One region of the Leclercia sp. AS011 genome, then DNA from elsewhere that is predicted to be linked to it. Evidence: predicted binding sites of a transcription regulator. Region 1 holds the regulator's gene; each other region holds the start of a gene.
The links. The regulator PurR, encoded in region 1, represses purine synthesis genes. The targets are predictions, from matches to a motif close to CANGCAAACGTTTGCNTG.
Positions count from the first base shown of each region.

Region 2: WFO70_RS11855 (nucleoside-specific channel-forming protein Tsx) is a predicted target of PurR. The motif match lies at 4,612-4,629, and genes of this name have one in related genera.
Region 3: galS (HTH-type transcriptional regulator GalS) is a predicted target of PurR. The motif match lies at 7,868-7,885, and genes of this name have one in related genera.

Region 1 is NZ_JBBCMA010000001.1:1,491,696-1,501,810, reverse strand. It holds gene cfa (cyclopropane fatty acyl phospholipid synthase) at 1-142, opposite strand, end outside; gene punC (purine nucleoside transporter PunC) at 423-1,619, opposite strand; gene punR (DNA-binding transcriptional activator PunR) at 1,735-2,667, shown strand; gene purR (HTH-type transcriptional repressor PurR) at 2,664-3,689, opposite strand; gene cydH (cytochrome bd-I oxidase subunit CydH) at 3,985-4,074, shown strand; gene WFO70_RS06990 (MFS transporter) at 4,239-5,405, shown strand; gene sodB (superoxide dismutase [Fe]) at 5,441-6,022, opposite strand; gene WFO70_RS06980 (C40 family peptidase) at 6,145-6,948, opposite strand; gene grxD (monothiol glutaredoxin 4) at 7,286-7,636, shown strand; gene rnt (ribonuclease T) at 7,683-8,333, opposite strand; gene gloA (lactoylglutathione lyase) at 8,430-8,837, opposite strand; gene WFO70_RS06960 (alkene reductase) at 8,921-10,018, opposite strand; gene WFO70_RS06955 (TetR/AcrR family transcriptional regulator) at 10,072-10,115, opposite strand, start outside.
Region 2 is NZ_JBBCMA010000001.1:2,492,484-2,502,598, forward strand. It holds gene WFO70_RS11820 (aldo/keto reductase) at 1-99, shown strand, start outside; gene thiL (thiamine-phosphate kinase) at 199-1,170, opposite strand; gene nusB (transcription antitermination factor NusB) at 1,249-1,668, opposite strand; gene ribH (6,7-dimethyl-8-ribityllumazine synthase) at 1,690-2,160, opposite strand; gene ribD (bifunctional diaminohydroxyphosphoribosylaminopyrimidine deaminase/5-amino-6-(5-phosphoribosylamino)uracil reductase RibD) at 2,251-3,357, opposite strand; gene nrdR (transcriptional regulator NrdR) at 3,362-3,811, opposite strand; gene WFO70_RS11850 (DUF3251 domain-containing protein) at 3,965-4,504, shown strand; gene WFO70_RS11855 (nucleoside-specific channel-forming protein Tsx) at 4,767-5,651, shown strand; gene WFO70_RS11860 (helix-turn-helix transcriptional regulator) at 5,765-6,445, opposite strand; gene WFO70_RS11865 (VOC family protein) at 6,459-6,824, opposite strand; gene secF (protein translocase subunit SecF) at 6,967-7,938, opposite strand; gene secD (protein translocase subunit SecD) at 7,949-9,796, opposite strand; gene yajC (preprotein translocase subunit YajC) at 9,822-10,115, opposite strand, start outside.
Region 3 is NZ_JBBCMA010000001.1:370,276-380,390, reverse strand. It holds gene cdd (cytidine deaminase) at 1-791, shown strand, start outside; gene sanA (outer membrane permeability protein SanA) at 920-1,633, shown strand; gene WFO70_RS01695 (WYL domain-containing protein) at 1,940-2,311, opposite strand; gene mglC (galactose/methyl galactoside ABC transporter permease MglC) at 2,829-3,839, opposite strand; gene mglA (galactose/methyl galactoside ABC transporter ATP-binding protein MglA) at 3,855-5,375, opposite strand; gene mglB (galactose/glucose ABC transporter substrate-binding protein MglB) at 5,447-6,445, opposite strand; gene galS (HTH-type transcriptional regulator GalS) at 6,737-7,759, opposite strand; gene yeiB (DUF418 domain-containing protein YeiB) at 7,915-9,072, opposite strand; gene folE (GTP cyclohydrolase I FolE) at 9,092-9,760, opposite strand; gene WFO70_RS01660 (YbfB/YjiJ family MFS transporter) at 9,878-10,115, opposite strand, start outside.

The DNA of each region.
Region 1 (10,115 bases):
TAAAAAAATCGGGGTGTTTAATTTGTAAATCGGAGGAGGCCGGGCCGTTGATGGTAATACCCGCGCGGCTCAGCAATTCATTAACGATCCGGAACCAGTCATCATTCCGGATGCTGACTTCTTCTATACACGATGAACTCATAGCTTCTCCATCACCTGATGTGATCAGAATCCATAAATAGCGTAGACGCTCTTTATGTAGAGTGAGAAATTTCACGGTGTAACCCGTGAGGCTAATATCCGACGTAGAACAGAGGAAGGGAGAGGACCCTTGCCGAAAGGCCATCCATGGTAAAACGGGAGCACTCCGGCTCCCGTTAACACTTAATATTTTTAGTATTTATCAGAACGCTCAAGTCAGTATAGGACTGATATCCTGGTGATTCAACAGGATATTGTTAGCAAGCTAATCAATAATTCCGTCAGGCCCGGGATGATTCGGCGTGCAGACGCTCATCCTGCTGGCCCGCGGGGACGTACTGCATCCGATAGCCCAGCGCCGCCAGCACCACGGTCGCTACCATCACGCTGGTGGTGGTCAGCAGCGGAGTGGCAATCAGCCAGGACACCAGCAGGCTCGCCAGGAAGCAGAGACCCAGCTGCAACGTGTTCTGCAGGGCGGCGGCGCTGCCGGTTGCCTGCGGGAAGGGACGCAGCGCTTGCGCCACGACAATGGGGTAGATCGCGCCGTTCGCCACCGCCATCAGGCAGAAGGGGATCAGCAGCGCGGCCAGGCCCACACCCGTGATAAACCCGACCGCCCAGGTGGCAATCACGCTGACGGCAAACAGGCCCAGCAGCCACGGCAGCATCTGGTGACCCTGCCATTTCTGCAGCGCGGCGCGGCAGCCATAGCCACCGATGAGGAAGGCGATGGTCTGCGGCACGTAGCTCAGGCCAATCGCCGCCGGGCTGTAGCCCATGTCGCTCAGAATAAACGGCGAACCGGTCAGCCAGGCGAAGAAGCTCGCGGAGCAGGCGGCATAAATCAGCACGTTGCCGCGGTAGGTGCGCGAACGCAGCAGCGATACAAAAGTCACGCGTTGTTCAGACTGGCCTTTTTTAGCCGCCGCCGGTTTGAGGCTAAAGGCCGGGATCATCAGCACCAGAGTAATCGCAAACAGTACCGCAAAAATCGCCTGCCAGCTGAAGTGGGCGAGGATCCAGCTGCCCAGCAGCGGGGCCAACGCCGGAGAGAGCCCGACCAGCGGCATGATGGTGGCAAAAATACGGTTCGTGCGTGAGGCCGGATAGTAATCGGTCACCAGCGCCTGCCAGGTTACCGCCGCGGCGCAAACCCCCACCGCCTGAATAAAGCGCAGCACCAGCAGCCAGGTGGCATCGCGAACCCACAGCATGCCGAGGCAGCCAAGAGCAAAAATGGCTAAACCGGCCAGCAGCACCGGCTTACGGCCAAAGCGGTCGGACATCGGGCCCCACAGCAGCTGGGCAAAGGCAAAACCCGCCAGGAACAGGCTCAGGCTGGCGCTGATGGCCGCCGCCGGGGTTTGCAGATCCTCCTGCATGATCGAAAAAGCAGGCAGGTACATATCGGTGGCGAGGAAGCCCAGCACGCTTAAGCCGCCGAGCCAGACTAAAAATCCTTTCCCGGGTGTCATTGTTCTATTCTCCGTTTGGGCGCAGGTAGGGGTAGCCGGTGAGTGTAGGGAGTGCAAACCCGCTTGTGAAACGCTAATATTTGGCGGTTGCATTCAAAAAATTTGCAGGCAGAAAATGTGGTCAGAATATTCTCTTGAAGTGGTGGATGCCGTGGCGCGTAACGGCAGCTTCAGCGGGGCAGCCCAGGAGCTGCATCGCGTTCCCTCCGCCATCAGCTACACCGTGCGTCAGCTGGAGGAGTGGCTGGCGGTGCCGCTGTTTGAGCGGCGTCATCGCGACGTGGAGTTGACCCCCGCCGGGGCGTGGTTCCTTAAAGAGGGACGGTCTGTTATCAAAAAAATGCAGATCACCCGCGAGCAGTGCCAGCAGATCGCCAACGGCTGGCGCAGCCATATCTCCATCGCGGTGGATAATATCGTCCGCCCCGAGCGCACCCGGCAGATGATTGTCGATTTTTACCGCCACTTTTCCGACGTCGAACTGCGGGTGTCCCAGGAGGTCTTTAACGGCGTCTGGGACGCGCTGGCGGACGGCAGGGTGGAGATGGCGATCGGTGCCACCCAGGCGATCCCGGTCGGGGGACGCTATGCGTTTCGCGATATGGGGACGCTGAGCTGGAGCTGCGTGGTCGCCAACCATCACCCGCTGGCCGCCATGGAAGGGCCGCTTAGCGATGATACCCTGCGCAACTGGCCCTCGCTGGTGCGCGAAGATACCTCCCGCTCGCTGCCCAAACGCATCACCTGGCTGCTGGACAACCAGCGGCGGATCGTGACCCCGGACTGGGAATCCTCAGCCACCTGCCTCTCGGCCGGACTGTGCGTGGGAATGGTGCCGGTGCACTTTGCCCGTCCGTGGATCGACAGCGGCAAATGGGTGGCGCTGTCGCTGGAAAACCCTTTCCCGGATGCGGCGTGCTGCCTGACCTGGCAACAAAACGATATGTCACCGGCTCTGGCCTGGCTGCTGGATTATCTTGGCGACAGTGAAACGATGAACAGGGAGTGGCTGCGGGAGCCAGAGGGGCTGACTCCCGGAGAGGATTAACGGCGGTAGTCGCGGAACGGACCATCCGCAACGGAGCGGCGTTCAATCAGGCGTGGATGGACCTCAATGGACTGAGACTCCTCGCGCTTATTGACGATACGGTCCAGCAGCATGTTGAAGGCGGTCTCCCCCAGCGAATCTTTCGGCTGGTGGATGGTGGTCAGCGCCGGGGTAAAGAAGCGGGCGTTGCGCACGTTATCATACCCGATCAGCGACACGTCCTGCGGAACGCGCAGGCCCATCTCGTCGGCGGCACAGAGTGCACCCATCGCCATAATATCCCCGCCGCAGAAGATGGCGGTCGGGCGCGGGCTCTGGGAGAGGATCTGCTGCATCGCGCGGTAGCCGGACTCCGGCTCAAAGTCGCCCTGCACGATCCAGTTTTCCGGCACCGTGATTAATGCTTCTTCCATCGCCTTCATAAAGCCTGCAAGGCGTCCGGCGCCGGTGTTGCGCTCCAGCGCTCCCGGGATCACGCCGATTTCACGGTGGCCGCGTTCGATCAGATAGCGACCGGCCATATAGCCGCCTTCAAAGGCGTTATCGATCACCGAGTCGGTAAAGTCCGCTTTGGCTTCGCCCCAGTCCATCACCACCATTGGAATATTGCGATACTCTTCCAGCATCGTCAGCAGGGGTTCCGGGTATTCGGAACACATCACCAGCAGACCGTCGACGCGCTTTTGCGCCATCATCGACAGATAGGCCCGCTGTTTTTCGAGGCTGTTCCAGGCGTTGCCGAGGATCAGGGTGTAGCCCTTCTGGAAGCAGTTCTTCTCTACCGCTTCAATAATTTCCGCAAAATAGGGCGCTTCGCTGCTGGTCGCCAGCAGGCCGATAGATTTGGTGTGATTAACCTTCAGACTGCGGGCCACGGCGCTGGGAGAGTAGTGCAGCTCTTTTATGGCCGCCCAGACGTTGTTGCGGGTCTCTTCCGCCACAAAGCGGGTTTTGTTAATAACATGTGATACGGTTGTAGTGGAAACGTTTGCGCGTTTCGCCACGTCTTTAATTGTTGCCATCAGATGTCACTCCAGACCATATCTAAGCTCCTGAAAAACCAAAAGGTAAACGTTTGCCTTCACTCGCCCTAATTGCGCAATTTGAATTGCGGTACGCCGGGAAAACGACACAGGACGTCAGGAGGGGGTCAATGGCCGGTACGCTAATAAATTTAGCGTGGAATTTTGTCTTATCTTGGGCAAAAGGGGAAGAGCAAAAACCGATATCAATCTAAATCCAGCAAGATTTTTACCCTGAACTGTGTAAAAATGAGCAAGCTCACTCTTCGTAGGGTGATTAAAAGGAGAAAAATTGATGAGTACCGATCTTAAGTTTTCGTTGATTACCACTATTATTGTTCTGAGCCTGATTGTTGCCAGCGGTCTGACTGCGGCACTGCACTGATTGATGCGGGAGAGGTCAGCTCTCCCTCGTTCCTTCCGCTGATTGTTACGCACCCTGCAAAAATCTTTTGCTAAATTGTTAACTTCTCATTTTTTGCGATTGATGTCATGCTTTCGCCTTCATTGTTCTGTGTCGCCTCACGACACGGTGTCTGGAGTTGAAGTATGAGAATCAATTTTCCGCTGCTGGCCCTGGCCATTGGTGCCTTTGGTATCGGCACGACCGAATTTTCCCCGATGGGCCTGTTGCCGGTTATCGCCCGGGGCGTGGATGTCTCTATTCCCGCTGCAGGGATGCTGATCAGCGCCTACGCCATCGGCGTGATGGTGGGTGCGCCGCTGATGACCCTGCTGCTGTCCCATCGCGGACGCCGCAATGCGCTGATCTTCCTGATGGCGATCTTTACCGTCGGTAATGTCCTCTCGGCGCTGTCGCCGGATTACACCACCCTGATGCTGTCGCGTATCCTGACCAGCCTGAACCACGGCGCCTTCTTTGGCCTCGGGTCGGTAGTGGCGGCCAGCGTGGTGCCGAAGCACAAGCAGGCCAGCGCCGTCGCCACCATGTTTATGGGCCTGACCATCGCCAATATCGGCGGCGTGCCGGCTGCAACCTGGATGGGCGAAGTAATTGGCTGGCGAATGTCCTTCCTGGCCACCGCACTGTTGGGCGTGGTGTCGATGATTGCGCTGTTCTTCTCCCTGCCGGCTGGTGGGGCGGGTGAAAAGCCGGAGGTACGCAAAGAGCTGGCGGTGCTGCTGCGTCCGCAGGTGCTCTCTGCCCTGTTGACCACGGTTCTCGGCGCTGGCGCGATGTTCACCCTCTATACCTACATTGCCCCGGTGTTACATGATATCAACCAGGCGACACCGGCCTTTATCACCGCCATGCTGGTGCTGATTGGCGTCGGTTTTTCCATCGGCAACTATCTGGGCGGCAAGCTGGCGGACAAATCCGTGAGCGGCACCCTGAAAGGCTTTTTACTGCTGCTGATCGTCATTATGCTGGCTATTCCGTGGCTGGCGCGTAATGAAGTGGGGGCGGCCGTGGCGATGGTGGTGTGGGGCATGGCGACCTTCGCGGTAGTTCCGCCGTTGCAGATGCGCGTGATGCGCGTGGCCAGCGATGCGCCGGGGTTATCGTCGTCGGTGAATATCGGTGCCTTTAACCTGGGGAATGCGCTGGGGGCGGCGGCCGGTGGGGCAGTGATTTCCAGCGGGATGGGTTACAGCTTTGTACCGGTGATGGGCGCCATTATCGCGGCGCTGGGGCTTATTCTGGTCTTTGCCTCCGGGCGAAAACAGCCTGCGCCGGTTTGCGCCACCGAATAAAAATAACGCCGAAGGAAATTCCTTCGGCGTTTTCATTATGCGGCGAAGTTCTTCGCCACAAATTCCCAGTTTACCAGCGCCCAGAAGTGCTCAAGGTAATTCGGGCGCGCATTACGGTAATCGATGTAATACGCATGTTCCCAGACGTCGACGGTCAGCAGTGGGATCGCGCGGGTGGTTAACGGCGTTCCCGCATTAGAGGTAGAAACGATAGCCAGTGTGCCGTCCGCCTCTTTTACCAGCCAGGTCCAGCCAGCGCCAAAGTTCTTCACTGCGGCATCGGTAAACTTCGCTTTAAACTCCGCAAAGCTGCCGAACGCGGCAGTGATGGCCGCAGCCAGCTCACCCGTCGGTTCGCCGCCTGCATTCGGGGCCAGGCAGTGCCAGTAGAAGGTGTGGTTCCACACCTGAGCGGCATTGTTAAACACGCCGCCTTCAGATGTGCGCACGATCTCTTCGAGGGATTTCCCTTCGAAGGCGGTGCCGGCGATCAGGTTGTTCAGGTTGGTAACATAGGTCTGGTGGTGTTTGCCGTAGTGGTACTCCAGGGTCTCCGCCGAGATGTGCGGGGCCAGGGCGTCTTTTGCATACGGTAATGCAGGTAATTCAAACGACATTGCTTCTCTCCTTATTATAGTGATCCATTCAATAGCCCTACTGAATGAAGGGATAGAGTAGCAAATTGAAAGGGTATGCAAAAGAGGAACTTACCCCGCCAGCGTACCGGCGGGGCAGGGGATTAACGGAGGGTGTTGGCCTTCATGACGCGACGCGCGCCGACGTAATGGCGCTGCCAGTAGTCTTCGCTCAGGGAGGTGATCTGAATGTCCTGGCCCGAACGCGGGGACTGAATGAATTTGCCGTTGCCGACGTAGACGCCAACGTGATCGGCGGTGCCACGACCCTGCGTGCGGAAGAACACCAGGTCGCCGCTCTCCAGCTCACCGCGATCGACCGGGGAGGCGTCACGCAGGTGATACATTTCGTTAGCGGTGCGTGGAATGCGGAATTTAACCAGATCTTTATAAGCGTAATAAACCAGGCCGCTGCAGTCGAAGCCGGTACGCGGAGAAGTACCGCCCCAGCGATAAGGCTTTCCAATCTGACCCATCAGCTTATTCATTGCCGTTTTTTGCGCTTTCTGCATCCGCACTTTATGCGCTTCGGCAAGCGTCGTGGTTTTGCTGGTTTTTACGCACTGCGCTTTACGCCCTTTACGGGTGGTGCATTTTTCTGTCACAACGCGGGAGGCGGTTTGCGTGGTACGGCTGGCGCTGCGGGAAGTGGTGCGGCTTTTCTTGCTGGAATGGGTTGTCTGTGTTTTTGCGAGGCTTTTTTTGGTGCTGCTCTTTTTACTGGTGCTCTCTTTTTTGGTGGTTTTGCTGGTACTGCTTTTTTTCTTAGGTTCGGTTGCTTTCGCCAGATGCGTTTTATGCGCGGCAGAAGGCCGCGCCTGCTCTGAGGCGTTAGCCACCGGCGTGAAGGTGAGAGACGTAAACAGCAAAGCACAGAGCGTGATCGAGAATGTATTTATTCGCGCCACTGGGCAATCCTCTGGTAATAGCGGGTTATAAACAAACCTGCGTATGATTTACAAAACCCGTCGATTCTAATCTATAAAAAGGCCCGACGTTAATAAACTTTTTGCATCTAAAACTACGTTTCGTTAGCGAGTGCAAAAATATCACTTTTTCACAGGGGCATTCTGTACATTAGCTGAACAAAACCGCAGCTAATCTGGCGATAAGTTAGGTTCTGAATGCATCTTTAAGGCACGCGCGGTAAAATCATATAAGTGACAAAAATGTTATTTTCCGTTGTCGGTCTGAAACGCTACAATGTCAGACGATTGCCGTAACAGAAGTTAAAGGAAGCAAAACATGAGCACTACTATTATTGAAAAAATTCAGCAGCAGATTGCTGAAAACCCGATCCTGCTGTACATGAAAGGTTCTCCGAAACTGCCAAGCTGTGGTTTCTCCGCTCAGGCGGTCCAGGCGCTTTCTGCCTGTGGCGAACGTTTTGCTTACGTTGATATTCTGCAGAACCCGGATATCCGCGCTGAGCTGCCAAAATACGCGAACTGGCCGACCTTCCCGCAGCTGTGGGTTGACGGCGAACTGGTTGGCGGCTGCGACATCCTGATTGAGATGTATCAGCGTGGCGAACTGCAACAGCTGATCAAAGAGACGGCTGCAAAATACAAATCTGAAGAGCCAGGCGCCGAGTGATCCACCGGGCCCGGTAAATAAAAAAGCGACCCTGTGGTCGCTTTTTTTATGCGTTGTCGTCAGCTTCCGGTAGCGGCCAGCCGCCGAGGCGTTTCCAGCGGTTAACGATTTCACAAAATAGTTCCGTGGTGCGCTCGGTATCGTACAAGGCAGAGTGCGCCTGGGTGCCGTCAAACTCAATGCCGGCGGTGATGCAGGCTTTCGACAACACGGTTTGCCCCAGCGCCAGCCCGCTTAATGCGGCGGTATCGAAGGTGACAAACGGGTGGAACGGGTTACGCTTCAGTGACGCACGCTCGGCGGCGGCCATCATAAAGCTGTGATCGAAGGTCGCGTTATGCGCCACCATAATGGCGCGATTACAGTTCTGATCTTTCATGCCTTTGCGCACCATTTTAAAAATGGCATGCAGCGCGTCATATTCACTGACCGCCCCGCGCAGAGGGTTATGCGGATCAATGCCGTTAAACGCCAGCGCCTCCGGCTGCAGGTTCGCCCCTTCAAAAGGTTCGACGTGGAAATGCAGCGTGGAGTCCGGCAGCAAATCGCCCTGTTCATCCATTTTCAACGTGATGGCGGCAATTTCCAGCAGCGCATCGGTTTTGGCGTTAAATCCAGCGGTTTCGACATCAATGACTACAGGATAAAAACCACGAAAACGGTCGCACAGACCGGTAAGTTGAGCGTTATCGGACATCTGGATCTCTTACAAGGGGTAAAAAGCAGTGGGCATTATGGCAAATTTTGCAATGAGATGCAGTAAAACAACGGGCGCATGGCGCGCCCGCAGGGATCAGTTACCCAGACCGCAACCGGCGTCTTTGGCTTCGATCAGTTCGATTTTATAACCGTCCGGATCTTCGACAAAAGCGATCACCGTGGTGCCGCCTTTAACCGGACCGGCTTCACGGGTTACGTTGCCGCCGTTGCTGCGGATACGCTCGCAGGCTTCTGCCGCGTTATCCACTTCCAGCGCGATATGGCCGTAGGCGGTGCCCAGCTCGTAGCTCTCAACACCCCAGTTATAGGTCAGTTCGATAACGGCTTCGTCGCTCTCCGGACCATAACCCACAAACGCCAGGGAGTATTTATATTCCGGGTTTTCGCTGGTGCGCAGCAGGGTCATGCCCAGCACGTTGGTGTAGAACTCGATGGAACGTTGCAGATCGCCAACGCGCAGCATGGTGTGAAGTAGGCGCATATTATCCTCTTAGCTTTTTATCATCTTGAACAGAAACGATGTTTTAGTATAGCGGCGAATCATCGCCGCTATCAATGAAGGGATTATAAAGAAGGGTAGTCGGTATAACCTTCCGCGCCGCCGCCGTAGAAGCTCTCCGGACGCTGCGGGTTCAGCTCGGCTTTGCGCTGCAGACGCGCCACCAGATCCGGGTTGGCGATGTAGGCACGACCGAAGGCCACGGCATCAATCAGCCCTTTGTTAATCAGGTCTTCCGCTTTTTCTGGCGTATAGGCACCGGCCCCGATGATCACGCCCGGGAAGCGGTCGCGCACTTTCTGGCGGAACGCGTCGGTGTAGGGCTCGCCGCCGGCCCAGTCTGGCTCGGACATGTGCAGATAGGCGATGCCGCGTTTGGCCAGCTCTTCAATCAGGTACAGCGCGTCGGCTTCTTCGTTCGGGCCGTTGTCGACGTTCTGGAAAGAACCGATTGGCGAGACGCGGATCCCGATGCGATCGGCGCTCCACTCTTTGGATACGGCATCAATCACTTCCAGCACCAGACGGGCGCGGTTCTCTACGCTGCCGCCGTACTGGTCGGTACGCTGGTTAGAAGACGGGGAGAGGAACTGGTGCAGCAGATAGCCGTGGGCACCGTGCAGCTCGACCAGGTCGAAACCGGCTTCACGGGCGTTAGCGACTGCCTGGCGGAAGTCGTTGACGATGCCTGGGATCTCGTCCAATTCCAGCGCGCGCGGGGTAGTGGTATCGACGCGGATCGCGTGACCGTTTTCATCACGCAGAGAGGTGCGGGTGCCCGCGTTGAGGGCAGAGGCAGAGACCGGAGCTTCGCCGCCAGGCTGGATGCTGCTGTGAGAGATACGGCCGGTGTGCCACAGCTGGACCGCGATGCGGCCGTCTTCAGCATGCACGCCGTCAGTAATTTTCTTCCACGCGGCGATCTGCTCCGGGCTGTGCAGGCCAGGTGCGCCTGCATAGCCTTTGGCCTGGGCAGAGATCTGGGTCGCTTCGGAGATGATAAGGCCCGAGCTGACGCGCTGGCGGTAGTATTCGCCCATCAGCGGGGTTGGGATATCGCCCGGCTCAATGCTGCGCAGACGAGTAAGAGGTGCCATAAAGACACGGTTAGGTGCAACGATCGCGCCCACTTTAAGCGGGGTGAACAATTTTTCGGCTGACATAGTGGCTCCTGAGTAGACCGGTCGTCTAGTAAATCATGAAATAAAAACGCCTGTTAAACGCCAGGCGTGGCAATGATGTTCTTAACATGGTCCAGCG
Region 2 (10,115 bases), 1.0 Mb from region 1:
GACGAGCTGATTAACGCCGTGGATATCACCCTGACGCCGGAACAGATTGCCGAGCTTGAGACGCCGTACAAGCAGCACCCGGTGGTGGGATTTAAGTAATAAAAAAGCCCGGTGGCGGCTTTGCCTTACCGGGCCTACGACCGCACTTGTAGGCCGGGTAAGGCGAAGCCGCCACCCGGCAATACAGGCCGCACCAGATCAAGCAAAGTGGTCGTACCCTTTCCAGTCTAGCGTCACCGGCGCGCCGTTGTGCACAAACTGCATCCCTTCGCTTTCCGGCATGATCTGGCCGATACAGGTAAACCCGGCGCCCAGATTGGCTAACGCCACATCCAGCGTGCCGCGGTTCAGCTCGGGAACGGTAAAGCACAGCTCATAATCTTCGCCGCCGGAGAGTGCCCAGCGCAGCGCCTGCTCTGGCTCCACGTGCCGGCGCATCGCGTCAGAGAGCGGGAACAGATCCAGATCGATCCGTGCGCCCACGCCGCTGGCTTTCAGGATATGGCCCAGATCGGAGATCAGCCCATCCGAGAGATCGATAGCGGAACTGGCGCGGTCGCGCAGCGCCTGGCCGTGCAGAATACGCGGCGTCGGACGCAAATGGCGTTTCACAAAGTACGCCGCATCATCCGCATCCGGCACGGTTAACCTGTTCTGCAAAATAGCCAGCCCTGCTGCGCTGTCGCCCGGCGTACCGGTGACGTAAATCCAGTCGCCCGGTTTTGCGCCCGAGCGCTTCAACGCGCGCCCTACCGGCACATAGCCGTGGATCGCCAGCGTCATCGACAGCGGACCAGCAGTAGTATCACCGCCGATCAGCTGCATATCGTAATAGTTAAGCTGTTCAAACAGCGCGTCGCTAAAGGCTTCAAGCCAGCTTTCATCAATTTTTGGCAGGGTCAGCGCCAGCGTTAACCACGCAGGATCGGCGCCCATTGCCGCCAGATCGCTCACGTTCACCGCCAGCGCCTTATACGCCAGATCGGCAGGATCGATATCCGGCAGGAAATGATGCCCGGACACTAAGGTGTCGGTGCTGATCGCCAGCGTCTGTTTGTCGGGGATATTGAGAAGTGCACAGTCGTCGCCGATGCCGGTTTCCACATCGAGACGCGAGCTTCTGACTCGGTCAAAATAACGGGCAATCAGGGAAAATTCGCCACATGCCATACGTTATGCCTCAGCAAATAAAATAAAAAAACCGGAGCCCGCACCGCCCAAAGGCGATACGAAACTCCGGCTTGCGGATCACTTTTTACGGGGACGGATCGCAGGTGCAGCTTTATCCAGTACGCCATTCACAAATTTGTGGCTGTCTTCAGCACCGAAGGTTTTCGCCAGTTCGATCGCTTCGTTGATGGCCACTTTGTAAGGCACATCGTCACGTTTAGACAGTTCAAACAGTGCGATACGCAGCACCGCTTTTTCAACCTGGCCCAGCTCTTCGAGCAGACGGGACAGGTACGGCTTCATCAGACCGTCGAGATACGCGCTATTAGTCGCCACTCCCGACAGCAGTTCACGGAAGTACACGACGTCAACGTCTTTGACGTCTTGTTCCGCCAGGAACTGGTATTCAACATCAGCGATGTCGTTCTGGGACAACTGCCAGGAGTAAAGTGCCTGAACGGCACATTCACGGGCGCGGCGACGAGCAGCAGGTTTCACGGAATTCCCCTTACAAAAAAATCAGGCCTTGATGGCTTTCAATACGTTGATCATTTCAAGCGCGGTCAGTGCAGCTTCTGCACCTTTGTTACCGGCTTTGGTGCCAGCACGTTCGATGGCTTGTTCAATACTTTCAGTGGTGAGTACGCCGAAAGCGACAGGAATTTCTGCATCCTGTGCCACGTGCGCCAGACCGTTGCTTGCCCCACCCGCAACATATTCAAAATGGGCGGTACCGCCACGAATCACAGTACCCAGTGCGATAACCGCGTCGTACTTGCCGGTTTTCGCCAGTGCGCCCGCTGCCAGAGGCAGTTCGTAAGCACCCGGAACCCAGACAACGGTAATGTTTTCGTCTTTCACCTGGCCGATACGTTTCAGGGCGTCAATCGCGCCGTCCAGCAGGCTGTCGTTGATGAAGTTGTTGAAACGCGCAATGGTGATGGCGACGCGAGCGTCCGGGGTAGCAACGGCTGCTTCAATAATGTTCATACTCTTCCTTAACGGGTTCATTTGGTGGCCCCGCAGGGGGGCGGATTTTATCATAATATTTTGCGCACTGCTTCCCTATTTAGGCAAGCCTTACGCGGTGGTCAGGTGGAGACAGAGATCCGGGCCAACCGGGCGTATCTCGCTAAAGTTAAACGCAGGCGCATCAGCCAGTTTTTCCAGCCCTGGCAACACGCACAGGCCGCGGGCGTCGCTGCCTAAAAGTTTAGGCGCCAGATAGACAATCAGCTCATCCACCAGCCCGGCCTGCAACAGCGCCCCGGCCAGCGTGGGGCCCGCTTCGACCCAGATGCTGTTGATCTGCTGCTGTTTACCCAGCAGCATCATCAGCACCACGAGATCCAGATGCCCGTTGTGCTCCGGCACCATAATGCTGCGCACGCCTTCCGGCCAGCTGCGCGCATCTTCCTGCGTGCGGGCAAACCAGGTCTCGCCCGGCTGCTGCACAATGCGGTGCTCAGGGGTAACCTGGTTCTGCCGATCCACCACAATCCGCAGCGGCTGACGTAAATTCTCCTGCGGATAGTGCGCCTGGGTATCCGCGTTTAACTCATCCCAGCGCACGGTCAGCGCAGGATCGTCGGCCAGTACGGTGGCATGGCTGGTGAGAATAGCATGGCTTTGCGCGCGCAGACGTTGCACATCGCGCCTTGCCTGCGGGGAGGTGATCCACTGGCTTTCCCCGCTGGCCATCGCCGTGCGGCCATCCAGCGAAGCACCCAGCTTCAGCTGAATATAGGGAAAACCGGTCCGCATCCGCTTGAGGAAGCCTTTGTTCAGGCGTTCAGCTTCGCTCATCATCAGACCGTGGCTGACTTCAATACCGGCCTGCTGCAGGCGATAGAGGCCGCGACCGGCCACCTGCGGGTTGGGATCCTGCATCGCCGCAACAACCCGTGATACGCCCGCTGCGATAAGGGCATCACAGCACGGTGGGGTGCGGCCATGATGGCTGCAGGGCTCCAGCGTGACGTAGGCGGTAGCACCGCGCGCCTTCTCGCCGGCCATGCGCAGGGCATGGACTTCGGCATGCGGCTCACCGGCACGGTAGTGAAAACCTTCCCCGACGATCTCGCCATCTTTAACAATAACGCAGCCGACGTTGGGATTCGGGTGGGTGGTAAACCGACCGCGTTGCGCCAGCTTCAGCGCTCGCGCCATGTAAATCTCATCCTGCATGTGCTTAATCCTGTAGGCGGGCGATCTCTTCACCGAACTCTTTGATGTCTTCAAAGCTGCGGTAAACAGAAGCAAAGCGGATATAGGCTACTTTATCGAGCTTTTTAAGCTGTTCCATCACCAGGTTGCCGATCATTTTGCTCGGTACCTCGCGCTCGCCGGTGGCGCGCAGCTGGGTTTTGATGTGATTAAGCGCCATTTCGACGTCATCTGCGCTGACTGGCCGTTTTTCCAGTGCTTTTAGCATCCCGCTGCGCAGCTTTTCCTCGTTGAAAGGTTCGCGGACGTCGTTACTTTTCACGACGCGGGGCATCACCAGCTCCGCCACTTCAAAGGTGGTGAAGCGTTCGTTACACACCAGGCACTGACGGCGGCGGCGCACGGATGAGCCCTCTCCTACGAGTCGGGAGTCAATTACTTTGGTATCCACGGCGAGACAGAATGGGCAATGCATACGGTGTCCTGGCTATCGGGTTGACTGAACTCCATTTTACCCTGAACAGGGCTGACAACAAAGAAGGAGCGTTTTTGAGATAAAGGATCTATACGCAGGGCAGCTTCGTTGACTACCCTTAGCAGAATCCGTTATTTCAGGGAAATAATTGCCATGACAAGACGTTACCTTCATGTTCTGCTGCTGGGAAGCCTTTTTAGCCTCAGCGCCTGTGCACAGCAAAGCGAAGTGCGCCAGATGAATCAGAGCATCAGTTCACTGAATAGCACCATGAACAAGCTCAACCAGGAAACGGTCAAAATCACCCAGCAGAATGCGCTGAACGCCAAATCGACCAGCGGCGTCTATTTGCTGACCGGATCCAACACTCCTGCCCGACTGAACAGCCAGATTGGCACGCTGAAGATGTCGCTGGTAAACGTCGCGCCTAACGCCGACGGCACCCGCGCAACGCTGCGCATTCAGGGAGAATCAAACGATCCGCTGCCAGCCTTTAGCGCCACCGTTGAGTGGGGCCAGATCCAGGGCACAACCGACAGCTTCCAGGAGCTGAACGTCCAGACCCAGCTGATCAATGCCCCGGCCAGCGTGCTGGCACCCAGCGATGTCGACATTCCGCTTCAGCTGAATGGTCTGACGCCTGACCAGCTCGGTTTTATCCGCATCCACGATATTCAGCCCGTCGCGCAATAATCCCCCTGCGGAACGTGTTACACGTTCCGCACTCTTCTGAGCTTTGAAACATTGGCAACAGAAATGTTTGCCATTACAATCCGCTCCGTTAAAAATACGCAAACGTGAACGCAATCGATTACGTATGTGAGAGAACTGTGAAACAACACATATTTTTGTGAGCAAGGATTCCTATAATAGGCTCCCAGAAACACGAAATATTTAGAAACGCAATTCGCGCCTTTTTCACTCCCGTAAGGGATTTCAAATCAGTGGCATTATTATGAAAAAAACATTACTGGCAGCCGGTGCAGCGCTGGCACTCTCCTCTACTTTCGCTGTGCAGGCAGCCGAAAACGATAAACCCGAGTACGTTTCCGACTGGTGGCACCAGAGCGTTAACGTCGTCGGCAGCTACCACACCCGTTTTGGACCACAGATCCGCAACGATACCTACCTGGAATACGAAGCCTTCGCCAAGAAAGACTGGTTTGATTTCTATGGCTACATGGATGCACCGGTCTTCTTCGGCGGTAACACGGATGCGAAAGGTATCTGGAACCACGGTTCTCCACTGTTCATGGAGATCGAACCGCGCTTCTCCATCGATAAGCTGACCGGCACCAGCCTGGCGTTTGGTCCGTTCAAAGAGTGGTACTTCGCAAACAACTACATCTACGACATGGGCCGCAACAAGTCCGGTCGCCAGAGCACCTGGTACATGGGTCTGGGTACTGACATCGACACCGGTCTGCCGATGAGCCTGTCCATGAACGTGTATGCCAAATACCAGTGGCAGAACTATGGCGCAGCGAACGAAAACGAGTGGGATGGCTACCGTTTCAAAGTGAAATACTTTGTGCCAATCACCCAGCTGTGGGGCGGCAACCTGAGCTACATCGGGTTCACCAACTTTGACTGGGGTTCAGATCTGGGCGACAACGACTTCCGTGACCTGAACGGTAAGAAAGCGCGTACCAACGACTCCATCGCCTCCAGCCACATCCTGGCGCTGAACTACGATCACTGGCATTACTCTGTTGTGGCCCGTTACTGGCACAACGGTGGTCAGTGGAACGACGACGCCAGCCTGAACTTTGGCGATGGCAACTTCAGCGTCCGCTCTACCGGCTGGGGTGGTTACCTGGTTGTGGGTTACAACTTCTAATAAGTTGTGCCTGTATCGCCGGGTGGCGCTTCGCTTACCCGGCCTACGGTGTTGTAGGCCCGTGCAAGCGCAGCGCCGCCGGGCAAAAAAGCCAGCTCAGGAGCTGGCTTTTTTTATTGCTTAACCTTTCTCAAAAAATCCGCCAGTGAGCGATCCGCGCTCTCACTAAAGCGTCTGTCCGTGAGGGTGATATTCAGACATCTGTCGAGCCGGAAACAGCGATAGTCATCGCGCCGTTCACACCACGCCGCCAGCAGCCAGTGTTCCCCCCAGAAGAACAGCCCCAGCGGCTGCACATCGCGAGAAGACAACTGCCCGCTCTCATCACGATAGTGCAGCGCCAGCACGCGCTGGGCTGAAATCGCCTGATGGATCACGTCGAAGCCGCTGCGGGAGTGGGGTTGCATGGCGATATCCGGCGCGTAGATCCGGGTCTGCTCGGCCTTGCGTCGGCTCTCTTCCGGCAGGATCGCCAGCACCTTTTCCTGCGCCGACTCCAGCTCACGTGACAGCGACTCCCCGCCCCAGGTTTTGAGCAGGCGGATCGCCACCATCAAGGCTTCGGACTCCCTGTTGGTCAGCATCAGCGGCGGCAGGTCGAAGCCCGACATCAGACGATAGCCGCTCCCCGCCTCCCCTTCCACCGGCACGCCAGAGAGTGACAGATCCCGGATATCACGGTAGACCGTACGCTCGGAAACGCTCAGCCTCTCTGCCAGATGCGCTGCCGTTGTCAGACGCCTGCCCCGCAGGATCTGTACAATCTGGAACAAGCGGTCAGCGCGTCGGGTCATGTTATTTTTGCTCTCAGGCGGGTTGATGGAGGCCGACGCGATTACCTTCGCTGTCGGTAAACAGGGCAATAGTGCCAATACCGTTGGGTAACTCCAGCGGACCAAACACGCACTCACCGCCTGCAGAAGCTACGCGATCCAGCGTTGCCGCCAGGTTGTCAGTATGCAGGTAAATAATAGCGCCCTGGGGCGAGGGTGTAATGCCGTCAAATTTTGCCAGCGCGCCTCCGGTGGCCGGATCCTCATGAGGGAAAATGGCCAGCTCTGCAACATCCATTTTCTCGCGTCTCAGCGCCACCTGCATCACCGGCTCGTAAAATTTGATGGCACGATCCATATCCGCGACCGCAATTTCAAACCAGTTAATCACACTTTTCATACATCCTCCTGCCTGTTGTTTGAGTTCAGAAGGAGTCTACGCCAGGCCTCCTGACAGCATAGTGTCAGGAGTGTTTGTCAGGAGCAGGCAAAAAAAATCCCGGCCAATTGACCGGGATTCTGTTAACGCGAAAGACGGTGTCTTACGGCAGAATGGACGGCTGATCCGCCCCCTCTTTCTCGACTTTCTGCTGGAGCAGGTGCTCGCGCTTCATGCCCAGTTTCAACGCCAGCGCGGACGCGACGTAGATGGACGAGGCCGTACCGATGGAAACACCGATCAGCATGGTCAGCGAGAAGCCTTCCAGAATCGGGCCGCCGAAGAGATACAGCATCAGGATCACCATCAGGGTGGTCCCGGAGGTGATCAAGGTACGGTGCAGCGTCTGGGTCAACGACACGTTAAAGATTTCGTACGGCGTACCGCGACGGATCTTACGGAAGTTTTCACGGATACGGTCCGATACCACGATACTGTCGTTCAGCGAGTAACCGATAACCGACATCAACGAGGCCACAATGGTCAGGTCGATCTCGATATGGAACAGCGACAGAACGCCCATGGTGATCACCACGTCGTGCGCCAGGGCGATAACCACCCCGGCAGCCAGACGCCACTCGAAGCGGAAACCGACATACGCCAGGATACAAAGCAGCGCCACCAGCAGTGCCATCGCACCGGTCTGGGCCAGATCCGCACCCACGCTCGGGCCAACGAATTCGATACGTTTTACCGTCGCATTCTGGCTGGTCGTTTCGTTAATCACGGTCACGACCTTGCTGCCCAGCTCCTGGCTGCCGTTAGCATCTTTCACCGGCGGCATACGCACCATGATGTCGCGGCTGCTGCCAAAGTTCTGCAGCAGCGGCTCTTCAAAGCCCGCCTTCTCAAGCGACTGACGCATCTGGTCCATATCGACCGGTTTTTCCAGGGTGATCTCAATTACCGTACCACCGGTAAAATCGAGACCCCAGTTAAAACCCTTCACGCCGATGATGGCGATGGACAGGATCAGCAGAAAACCTGATATGCCAAAGGCCCAGTAGTCCCAGCGCATAAAGTCCCAGACTTTACGGCCGTAGTTCAATTGTTCAACAGTATATTCCTGTGCCACAACGCACTCCTCAGATAGACAGCTTTTTAACGCGCTTGCCGCCGTACAGCAGGTTCACGATGGCACGGGTGCCGACGATAGCGGTAAACATTGACGTTGCCACACCGATACCGGTGGTGATAGCAAAGCCCTTGATCGCGCCGGTACCCACTGCATACAGGATAATTACCTTAATCAGTGTTGTTACGTTCGCATCAAAGATGGAGCTGAAGGCACCACGGTAACCTTCGTCAATCGCCTGCTGGACTGAGCGACCGTTGCTCAGTTCTTCTTTGATACGTTCGTTGATCAGTACGTTGGCGTCGACCGCCACCGCAAGGGTCAGAACGATACCCGCAATGCCTGGCATGGTGAGCGTCGCCCCCGGCAGCAGGGACATAATGCCGACGATCAACACCAGGTTAGCGATCAGCGCACTGGTCGCAATCAGGCCGAACTTCTTATAGAAGAAGATCATAAAGATGATGGAGATGATCAGACCTGCCAGGCAGGCTTCCAGACCCTGAGTAATGTTCTGCATACCCAGTGTTGGACCGATCGTCCGCTCTTCAACAATCTGAATCGGCGCAATCAGCGCACCGGCACGCAGCAGCAGCGAGAGCTGACGGGCTTCGTTCGGGTTGTTGATGCCGGTGATACGGAAGCTGTTCCCCAGGCGAGACTGGATGTTGGCGATGTTAATCACCTCTTCCTCTTTCACCAGGATGGAGCGACCGTTCGCATCTTTTTTACCGCTGTCTTTGTACTCCACGAACAGGGTCGCCATCGGTTTACCGATGTTGTCCTTGGTGAAGTTAGACATGATGTTACCACCCGCGCTATCCAGCGAGATGTTAACCTGCGGCTGGTTGTATTCGTCCTGGCTGGAGGTCGAGTCGGTGATGTGGTCACCGGTCAGGATCACCCGCTTGTACATCACAACCGGCTGGCCTTCACGGGTCTGTTTCACTTCAGAGTCGCCCGGAACGCGGCCAGAAGTGACAGCAGACTGATCGACGCTGGTGTTCACCAGACGGAATTCCAGGGTCGCGGTCGCGCCCAGAATCTCTTTCGCACGTGCGGTATCCTGGATACCCGGCAGCTCAACCACGATACGGTCAGCACCCTGACGCTGTACCAGCGGTTCAGCAACGCCAAGCTGGTTTACACGGTTACGCAGGATGTTGATGTTCTGCTGAACCGCATATTCACGTGCCTCTTTCAGACGCGCATCGGTCATCACCGCGCGCAGCTGATTGCTGCCCTGAGAAGAGAGCACCAGATCACGATGACGCTGGGTCAGATAATCCATCGCCTGATCGCGGGCGCTGCTGTCGCGGAACGCGATGCTCATCCCGTAATTCTCTTCCTTACGCACGGTGGTGTAAGGAATGCCTTTGTCGCGCAGATCGCTACGCAGGCTGTCGATGTTTTGTTCCTGGAGTTTGCCCAGCGCGGTTTCCATATCCACTTCCATCAGGAAGTGCACGCCGCCACGCAGGTCGAGACCGAGTTTCATCGGCTCCGCGTTGATAGACGCTAACCAACGGGGCGTCGCAGGAGCAAGGTTTAGCGCCACGACATATTTATCACCCATCACGCCCATCAGCGCTTCACGAGCGCGGAGCTGCGTGTCGGTGGAGTCGAAGCGAGCAAGAATAGCGCCCTCTTCCAGTGCCACAGACTTAGCGGTAATTTTTTCTTCTTGTAACGTTTTCTGGACCTGGATCAGCGTTTGCTCACTGGCGGCGACACCGCGCGCGCCAGTGATTTGAACGGCCGGATCCTCACCATACAGGTTGGGAAGCGCATACAGCAGGCCGACGACAATGACGACGACCAGCATGACGTACTTCCACAAAGGATAACGGTTTAACACGGCAGTTCCCTTTGGGAAAAGTTAATTACAGCGCTTTCATGGTGCCTTTCGGCAGAACGGCAGCGACGAAGTCACGTTTAATCACTACTTCAGTAGTATCGTTCAGCGCGATAACGATATAGCCGTTATCTGCTACTTTGCTCACACGACCTACCAGACCACCGTTAGTCAGCACTTCATCGCCTTTTGCGATGGAGTCCATCAGCTTTTTGTGCTCTTTGGTGCGCTTCTGCTGTGGACGCAGGATCATGAAATAGAAGATCAGACCGAACACCACCAGCATCAGGATCAGAGACATCGGGCTGCCCTGCGCCGGTGC
Region 3 (10,115 bases), 1.1 Mb from region 1:
TGCTGACGGCTGAACAGGTCACCGCACTGAAAGGTGCCACCGATCTGGATGATGACGCGCTGGCCTTTGCGCTTCTGCCACTGGCGGCGGCCTGCGCCCGCGCCGACCTGTCCCATTTCAACGTGGGTGCCATCGCGCGCGGCGTGAGCGGCACCTGGTACTTCGGCGGCAATATGGAGTTTCTCGGGGCGACCATGCAGCAGACCGTGCATGCGGAACAGAGCGCCATCAGCCACGCCTGGCTGCGCGGTGAAAAATCCCTGCAGGCCATTACCGTGAACTACACCCCGTGCGGGCACTGTCGTCAGTTTATGAACGAGCTTAACAGCGGGTTGCAGCTGCGTATCAACCTGCCGGGCCGCGATCCCCATACTCTGGCGGATTACCTGCCGGACGCCTTCGGACCGAAGGATCTGGAGATCAAATCCCTGCTGATGGACGAGCAGGATCATGGTTACGCCGTCAGCGGCGACGCGCTGGCTCAGGCCGCTATCCTTGCTGCGAACAAGTCCCACGCGCCGTACAGCAACTCCCCAAGCGGGGTGGCGCTGGAGTGTCGCGATGGCCGCATCTTCACCGGCAGCTATGCCGAGAACGCCGCCTTTAACCCGACGCTGCCGCCGTTGCAGGGCGCACTGAACCTGCTCAGCCTCAACGGTTATGACTACCCGGATATCCAGCGCGCCATTCTGGCGGAAAAAGCCGACGCTCCGCTGATCCAGTGGGACGCTACCGCGGCCACGCTGCGCGCGCTGGGCTGTACCAGCATCGACCGCGTGCTGCTGGCGTAAGTCTCTGATGCGGGCAGCAATGCCCGCACAATTGATGAAAATCCCCCCAATTAAACCGCCGTTTCTTGCGCTTACCAGACGGGTAAAGTAGCCTGAGTGAAATTTCACCTTTGGTACGAGTCATCTGTATGTTAAAGCGCATGTTTTACAGCCTGGTTGCCCTGATCGCCATCGTGCTGCTGACTGCGCTGGGCCTCGACCGCTGGATGAGCTGGAAAACGGCTCCCTATATCTTTGATGACCTTCAGGATCTGCCCTACCGCCAGGTGGGCGTGGTGCTCGGCACCGCCAAGTACTACCGCACCGGGGTGATCAACCAGTATTACCGTTACCGCATTCAGGGGGCGCTCAACGCCTACAACAGCGGCAAGGTCAACTACCTGCTGCTGAGCGGCGACAACGCCCTGCAGAGCTATAACGAACCGGTTACCATGCGTAAAGACCTGATTGCCGCCGGCGTGGATCCGGCAGATATCGTGCTCGACTACGCCGGTTTCCGAACTCTCGATTCGATTGTCCGTACCCGTAAGGTGTTCGATACCAACGATTTCATCATCATCACCCAGCGCTTCCACTGCGAGCGCGCGCTGTTTATCGCCCTGCATATGGGCATTCAGGCCCAGTGCTATGCAGTCCCCTCACCGAAAGACATGCTCACCGTCCGGGTGCGCGAGTTTGGTGCCCGCCTGGGGGCGCTGGCCGACCTCTACGTCTTCAAACGCGAACCCCGCTTCTTAGGCCCGCTGGTGCCGATCCCGGCGATGCTGGAAGTACCGGAAGACGCCCAAGGCTATCCGGCGGTGACGCCAGAGCAGCTGCTGGAAATGCAGAAGAAGAAATAAACCCCGCCGGGTGGCGGCTTCGCCTTACCCGGCCTACAAAACCCGCAATACCGTAGGCCCGTGCAAGCGCAGCGCCGCCGGGCTTAAAAAACCGCATTGCACGCATGCTTAGGCAATCTGACTCAACTACGAAGATAATGATGGCGTATGTATTAAGGTATTTCCGCCTAAAGTACATTTAAACAAAACTTAACATTTTCAATACATATATAGAAATAACCCATCTTAGATGTAAATAAGATGGGTTTTGCACTATCAAGCTGAAAAGTGACATTCACGACAGTATCTGCTATCAAGTCAGCTATTTTAGCCAATGTGGTCTGCGAGGTATAAATCAATATCGTTAATGATTTCACCCGTATTCATATCAACAGCGCTAATTATTCTGTCAATATAAAATGTCCGCAACCCGTTTCTGAGATGGCACCACGCTGTAATTCTTCCTGTCCGAACTATGTAGGTCATCACTCGAATCTCGCGTTGAGTTATATCGCCTTTGGCGTCTTCATAGTAAATCTCGATCTCAGCATCTCTAACCGAAAGTTTTTCTTTGACTTTTTTCTTAGAAGATCTTGGTTCAGACTGAGGTTTGATTGTTTTATTTTGAGGGAAAACTTTGTACAGGTTTTTCTCTGCAGCCAGAATGCGTCTACTAGCTTCTGCCCGAGAATTAGCCATTTTGGCTTCTTCCCGCTCACGCCTGGTGGGCGTCAATTTGATACATAAATAGATAATAACAATTAGAAAAATGCAAAACATCAGCCACATAAATAGCATTCCCATATCTTAAAATGGCAGAATGGATGAATTTTCATTGTGTGCGGTTGATCGTAATCAAATAGATATAATTAATATTAAATGGTGTGGCATGCATATTAGTTAAACTGACGTAAAGGATATGAATATAGACTATTTGAAATCATAAAAATTTTTGTTAATTTTATCAGGACTGGAAAGCAATCTAACCATAACTAATGCGTGATATACTACACATTAGCCTCTATTATCTTCGCTAATGAGTAATATAAGTGACATTAATATTTTTGCTAGCCTTCACGCTCGCTGGGATGAATATCGGTGAAAACATGCCAAAGAGCAGATGTTAAGGTGTGGGCCGATATCAAAAATACTCATAGATTTATCTAGCATAAAAAAACCCGCTTATGATAAGCGGGTTTTTTTTGCAATAGGATGATTACTTCTTACGCGCGTACTTCAGGGAGTCGAGCGCAACAGCGAAGATAATGATCGCGCCCTTGATGATGTACTGCCAGTACGGGTTGACGCCGATATAGGTCAGGCCGTAGTTGATAACGGTGAAGATGATCACACCGGTTACCACGCCCAGAACGGTACCTACACCCCCGCTGAACGACACGCCACCCACGACGCACGCGGCAATCGCATCCAGCTCATACATAAAGCCGAGGTTGTTGGTGGCTGAGCCGATACGGCCTGCTTCCAGCAAACCACCGAACGCGTAGAACACGCCGGACAGGGCATAGATCACCAGCAGGTTCAGCGCCACGTTAACACCGGAGACTTTCGCCGCTTCCGGGTTACCGCCGATAGCGAAGATGTTCTTACCGAAGCGGGTTTTGTTCCACAGCACCCAGACAAAGGCCACCGCAATCAGGGCATAGAAGGTGATGTAAGAGAGACGGAAGCTGCCCAGCGCGATAAAGCCCTGCGCAAAGGTGGAGAAGCCGCTGTCGAAACCAGAAATCGGCGAGGCACCCACGAAGTCGTAGTACAGGGAGTTGATACCGTAAACGATGATCATCGTGCCCAGGGTAGTGATGAACGGTGTGACGTTCAGGTAGGCGATGATGATGCCGTTAATCAGACCAATGACCGCACCGATAACGCAGACAATCAGGACCACCAGGATAATGGGCATGGTCGCCATTTCCGGGAACACCTTGTTGGCGTTTTCCATCGACTGCAAAAGCGTTGCCGCGACAACTGCCGCCAGACCGACCTGACGACCGGCTGACAGGTCAGTACCCTGGGTGACAATCAGACCCGCCACGCCCAGCGCGATAATGATACGTACCGAAGACTGAGTCAGAATGTTACTTAAGTTCAGCAGACTTAAGAAGGTTGGATCCTGGAAAATAATAATGGCCAGCAAGACTAAAAGAACAACGTAAATACCGCCTTCTTTCAGATAAGTAAGAAAACTTTTCTTATTTAACGCACTCATGAGGAGCCCCTGATCTTAAAGGTGCAAAGACGCAAGACGCAAAATTTCGTTTTGCGTTGTCGTTTTGGTTTCAACAATTCCGGCAACGAGACCATTGCTCATGACCAGAATACGATCTGTGATCCCTAACAATTCCGGCATTTCGGACGAAATAATAATAATCCCTTTATCTTTCTTGGCTAATTCAGCAATCAGCTGATAAATTTCAAACTTTGCACCAACGTCGATACCGCGGGTGGGTTCATCCAGCATCAGAATTTCAGGTTGAGTTAATAACCAGCGGCCAATAATAACCTTTTGCTGGTTACCACCGGAGAGCGAGCCAATTTGCGTGCGGTGTCCTGGGGTTTTTACGCGCATCGAGTCAATTACCCACTGGGTATCGCTCTTCATGCGGGAATTATCCAACAGACCGATTTTGTTTTTGTAATTATGAATATTAGAAATTAAGGAGTTAAAGTTAATATCCAGGTAAGCGTAAATACCGGTCGAGCGACGCTCTTCCGTCACCAGCGCAAAACCATGGTTAATGGCTTCGTTGGCGTTATGGTTATTGATCTTTTTGCCGTGCAGGGTGATGGTCCCGCCGGATTTCTCACGGATCCCGAACAGGGTCTCCACGATATCGGTACGCTTGGCCCCCACCAGACCGGCAATCCCAAGGATTTCGCCTTTATGCAGGTCGAAGGAGATATCGCGGATGGAGGGCTGACGCAGCGACGTCAGGTTGCGCACTTCCAGAATCACTTCGCCCGGCTTGTTCTCTTTATTCGGGAAACGCTGGTTCAGGGAGCGACCGACCATCATGGCGATGATCTTGTCCATGTCCAGCCCTTCCAGCGGCTGGGTGGCGATCCACTGGCCGTCACGCAGGACCGTGATCTCATCACACAGCTGGAAGATCTCTTCCATTTTGTGCGAGATATAGACGATGCCGCAGCCGCGATCCTTCAGCTTACGGATAATGGTGAACAGGTGATTCACCTCTTTTTCCGTTAACGAAGAGGTAGGCTCATCCATAATCACGATTTTCGCGTTATAGGAGAAGGCCTTGGCAATTTCAATCATCTGCATTTGTGAAACGGATAACGTACCGACGCGCGCACGCGGATCGATATCAATATCCAGTTCATCAAAAATCGCTTTGGTATCACGATACATTTTGTCCTGATCGACAAATACGCCTTTGGTCGGATAACGACCCAGCCACATATTGTCCATAACAGAACGTTGAAGAACCAGGTTAAGTTCCTGGTGAACCATCGAAATACCGTTTTCCAGTGCCTCTTTGGCAGAATGGAAATCGATCTCTTTCCCCTGAAAAAGAATGCTGCCAGAATCTTTTTGATAGATCCCAAATAAGCATTTCAATAATGTTGATTTACCCGCACCATTTTCACCCATTAAGGCGTGAATGGAGTGAGGCCGTACTTTTAAATTAACATTATCCAGTGCTTTAACCCCGGGAAAAGACTTGTTGATACCGCTCATTTCCAACAAGTATTCACCGGACGACTGAGTCGTTGTGCTGACCATAATTATACCTTCTCGGCCTCGCGTCGCGTGATAAAAGGGCGCAGAAACTGCGCCCAGTGGAATGCTAAAACTTATTTACCGGTGAACTGCGCCAGGTTTTCCTGATCTACGCCAACGTAAGGTACGCGAACAACTTTGTTGTCGATTTTCCAGTTGGTGCCGTCAGCTGCGCCTTTGCCTTCTGCCAGGTTTTTCGCCAGATCGAAGGTGGCTTTTGCCTGGTTGTTGGCATCGTTAAGAACGGTACCGGCCATGGCGCCAGATTTAACCAGTGCCAGCGCTTCTGGCAGCGCATCCACGCCAAATACCGGAATAGAGGATTTGTTGTGTGCTTTCAGGGCTTCTACTGCACCCATAGCCATCGCATCGTTGTTGGCGATAACCACTTCGATTTTGTCAGCGTTCGGGCCGGACAGCCATGCGTCCATCTTATCTTTCGCCTGGGCGGTATCCCACATGGCGGTATCTAATGCCAGCTGCTGGGTTTTCAGACCCTTGTCGTTCAGCTCTTTGATCACGTAAGTGGTACGTGCTTCAGCATCCGGGTGGCCTGGCTCGCCTTTCAGCAGAACGAACTGCACCTGACCGTCTTTGTTCAGATCCCAGTTCGGGTTAGCCGCCCAGTGTTTAGCAATCAGGTCGCCCTGAATGATGCCGGATTCTTTAGAGTCGGTGCCCACGTAGAAGGCTTTGTCGTAGCTATCCAGCGCCTTACGGGAAGGTTCTTTGTTGAAGAAGACAATTGGCACATTCTGACCACGCGCTTTCTCAATAACGGTGCCTGCAGCCGCCGGGTCAACCAGGTTGATAGCCAGCGCTTTCACGCCTTTTGCCAGCAGAACGTCAATCTGGTCGTTCTGTTTTGACTGGTCATTCTGGGAGTCATTCATCAGCAGCTGCACGTCTGGCGCTGATTTACCCTCTTTTTCGATGGCCTTACGCACAACAGACATAAAGTTGTCGTCGTATTTATAGATAGTCACACCAATACGGCTATCTGCAGCGTGAGCGGTCGCACCAAAAAGCATGCTTGCCATAAGAGCAGACAGAGTCAACACCTTCTTATTCATGATATCTCCGGTTTTTATGCAGGGTAGTTCGTGTGAATAACGATCGGCGGGCAAGTGTTAAGGAAACGTTAATGCCGGCCGAAGTCCACTTATAAAATTTCTATCTTCCTTGGTCGGTAACGCTCCAGAATGCGTTTTTTTGGATGTTTAACGTGCCCTGGCTATAGTGAAAGTGATTATTCACCGTTACATAGCGTTTCAGTCACTAAAACGCTGACATCATAGACAGCGCATTGTTAACTTACTGTGAATTTACTCACAAATTGAAAACGGTTACATCACCGCTGATTATTAGTTAGTGATCGGCGCCACAATTTGCCGAATGGCAACCGAATGGCGACGCACTAAAGTCGGCATGAAACAGTGGGTTGCGGAGATATCCAGCTTCCCTGCGGCACCCTGTAACGCCAGCTCCGTGGCCAGCCGGGCCATCGAGGCGATCGGGTAGCGCACCGTGGTCAGCTGCGGGTCCGTGTAACGGGCAATCGGAATATCATCGAAACCAATCAATGACAGATGCTGTGGCACCGCAATGCCGTTGTCCTTCAATGCCGTCAGCGCGCCTGCGGCCATGCTGTCGTTATAGGCAAAGACCGCGGTCAGCTGCAGGTTGCGGCCAAGCAGCTCCACCATAGCCGCCTCCCCGCCCTGCATGTCCGGCGCGCCGGTGCCGATCCAGCTGTCCGAGGCGGTAATGCCCTGCTCCAGTAACGCTTTCTGCCAGCCTTCACGCCGCATTTCGTCATCTTCAATGCGGTGGCTTGAAGCAAGATAGCCGATGCGTTGATGTCCGTTATTCACCAGCATCCGCGTCGCCATCATCGCGCCGCTGACGTTATCAAGGCAGACGCAGCGGTGGGCATAGCCGGGCACGATGCGGTTGATCAGCACCATGCCGGGGATCTGCTCCATCAGGGCCGACAGCTCCTCATCGCTTAAGGCTTTTGAGTGGACGATCAGGGCGTTACAGCGCTGACGAATCAGCACCTCAATGGCGTTACGCTCTTTTTCCGCCTCGTGATAGCTGTTGCCGATCAGCACGTTTTTCTGGTGCTCCTGGGCGACCATGTCTACGGCTTTCACCAGGGCACCAAAGAAGGCATCCGACACGTCCATCACCACCACGCCGATGGTGTCGCTGACCTGGGTTGCCAGCGCCTGAGCGTTAGCGTTTGGCCGGTAGCCCAGCGCGGTGACGGCTTTCATCACGCTCTCGCGCGTCTCCGGACTGACCAGCGCGCTGTTGTTGAGGACCCGGGAAACGGTGGCGACAGAAACGCCCGCCTGACGCGCGACGTCACGAATGGTGATCATATTCACCACCCTTATTTAGATTGCAGCAACTCACAGACACCCCCTGTGTTTAGCAAGGTGACTATTCTGGCAGCGAGAGAGGGAGGACTACGTGAAGAAGCTCACAAGGATGAAAACGGTTACATCCGTTTTGTTAATGATTGTGATCCAGATCGTTATCCGGATGTATTACTTAATGAAACCCCTGCAGCACGTGCGGTCAATTGTCGCCACAGCCACTCCAGCGGCCCCTGGCGGAAATGACGCAGCCAGAAAACGGAGAACAGAATATTCACCAGCCAGATGGGCAGGACGAAGCCCAACAGCTGCAGGCGATCAAAATGCATAAACAGGCCGAGGTGGTAGAACAATGTAGTGCAGATCAGCGTCTGGAGAAGGTAATTGCTGAGCGCCATGCGCCCGACGCAGGCTATCGCCATCACCAGCCGGAAACGGCAGAGCTGCGGCCAGAAGCCGTATATCAGCGCAGCATAGCCGATGGTCTGAAAGGGTGCGCTCAGTTCGCGCGGGGCCTGTAACAGAAACGCACACCAGCGGTAGTCCCAGCTGACATACCACTGGGCGATCACCGCCGGGAGATTAATCGCCAGGCCGAGCAGCACCAGCCACAGCCCGGTACGCCGGTAGTGACGCAGGCTAAACTCGCCTTTCAGCCAGCCGGTACGCATCAGCGCAGCGCCGATCAGCATCATTCCCGCCAGCTGCCAGCCGTATTGCGCCCCAAGCGCCAGCAGGCTGTTACCAATCATATCGGCGCGGTTGCTGATGGCCTCCATCCCCCCGCCCAGCTTCCAGTACTGCTCATACTGCAGGTTGGCGGCGTCCGGCACCCAGGAGCGATTGGTGGAGCCGCCCGATATCACGCCCAGCAGCAGCAGGATGGCGACGCCGATGATGAACAGCACCACGCCAGTATTGAAGAGATTTTTGATATCCTGCGCATCGCGGATGATGCGCCAGCAGATGAGCCCCACCAGCCCGTAGGCCAGCAGAATATCGCCGTCCCAGAACAGCAGACCATGAATAAACCCGAGCAGGACCAACAGCGACAGGCGGGCCTGGATCCAGCGTTTACCGCGTTTCAGCAGCAGCTGAAGACCGGCTCCGAACAGCAGAGCAAACAGGGTGAGGAATTTAACCTGGGCGAACAGATCCAGCACCGCCCATGTCCAGGCGTCGCTGAGGGTAATATCGCCATACCAGGCGGGATTAAGGTAAGCGGCTTTCGGCAGACCGAAGCCGCTTATATTGAGTAGCAGAATACCCAGAATAGCGACGCCACGAACGAAATCCAGCGTGACATTTCTTTCCATGTCTATTCTGCCCTGACGATCAGTCGTGGTGACGCACGGCGCGCAGGAACTCCTGACGGGTGTTCTGGCTGGATTTAAACAGGCCGCCCAGCGAGGTGGTGGTGGTGGCGCTGGTGGCATCGCGAATGCCGCGCGCTTTCACGCAGTAATGCACCGCGTCAATGGATACCGCCACGTTGTTGGTACCAAGCAGCGTTTGCAGCGCGATAAGGATCTGCTGGGTTAAACGCTCCTGCACCTGCGGACGCTGGGCAAAGAACTGCACGATGCGGTTAATCTTCGACAGACCAATGACCGCGTCTTTTGGAATATAGGCCACGGTCGCTTTGCCATCGATGGTCACAAAGTGGTGTTCACAGGTGCTGGTCAGGGTGATATCACGTACCGTCACCATCTCATCCACCTTCATTTTGTTTTCAATGACGGTGATTTTCGGGAAGTTCGCGTAATCAAGCCCGGAGAAAATCTCATCGACATACATTTTGGCGATGCGGCGTGGGGTCTCCATCAGACTGTCATCGCTCAAATCGAGATTCAGCAGCTGCATGATTTCGGTCATATGCCCGGAAATAAGACGTTTACGCGTTTCGTTGTCCAGATCCTGAACCGGTGGACGCAACGGGGTTTCGAGACCGTGTGCAACCAGCGCTTCGTGGACGAGAGCTGCTTCTTTACTCATTGATGACATTCTTTTCTCCTGCAGGTGCGGTGCTCTTCTGCCCTCCGTGGGGCAAAATGTGCACTCATTGTGCGTGAGGCGGCGAGCATAATCCAGTATTCACCGCGATAATTATTCCAATTGCCGTTACCTTTCAACCTGACGCTGCCAGACCAGCCCGCCCGCCACCAAAAGGGCGATACCCGCAAGGCCCAGAGCGGGCTCCAGCTGATGGGTGAGCCAGCTCGACAACGCCGAGGTCATCGGGCCAATCAACTGCCCGACCGCATAGCCAGTAGTGAGTAACCCGGCCATGTACCGCGTGTGATTCGGTGCCAGCTCGCGCCCGTAGAGCAACGAGAGCTGCACCGCACATAAAAATCCG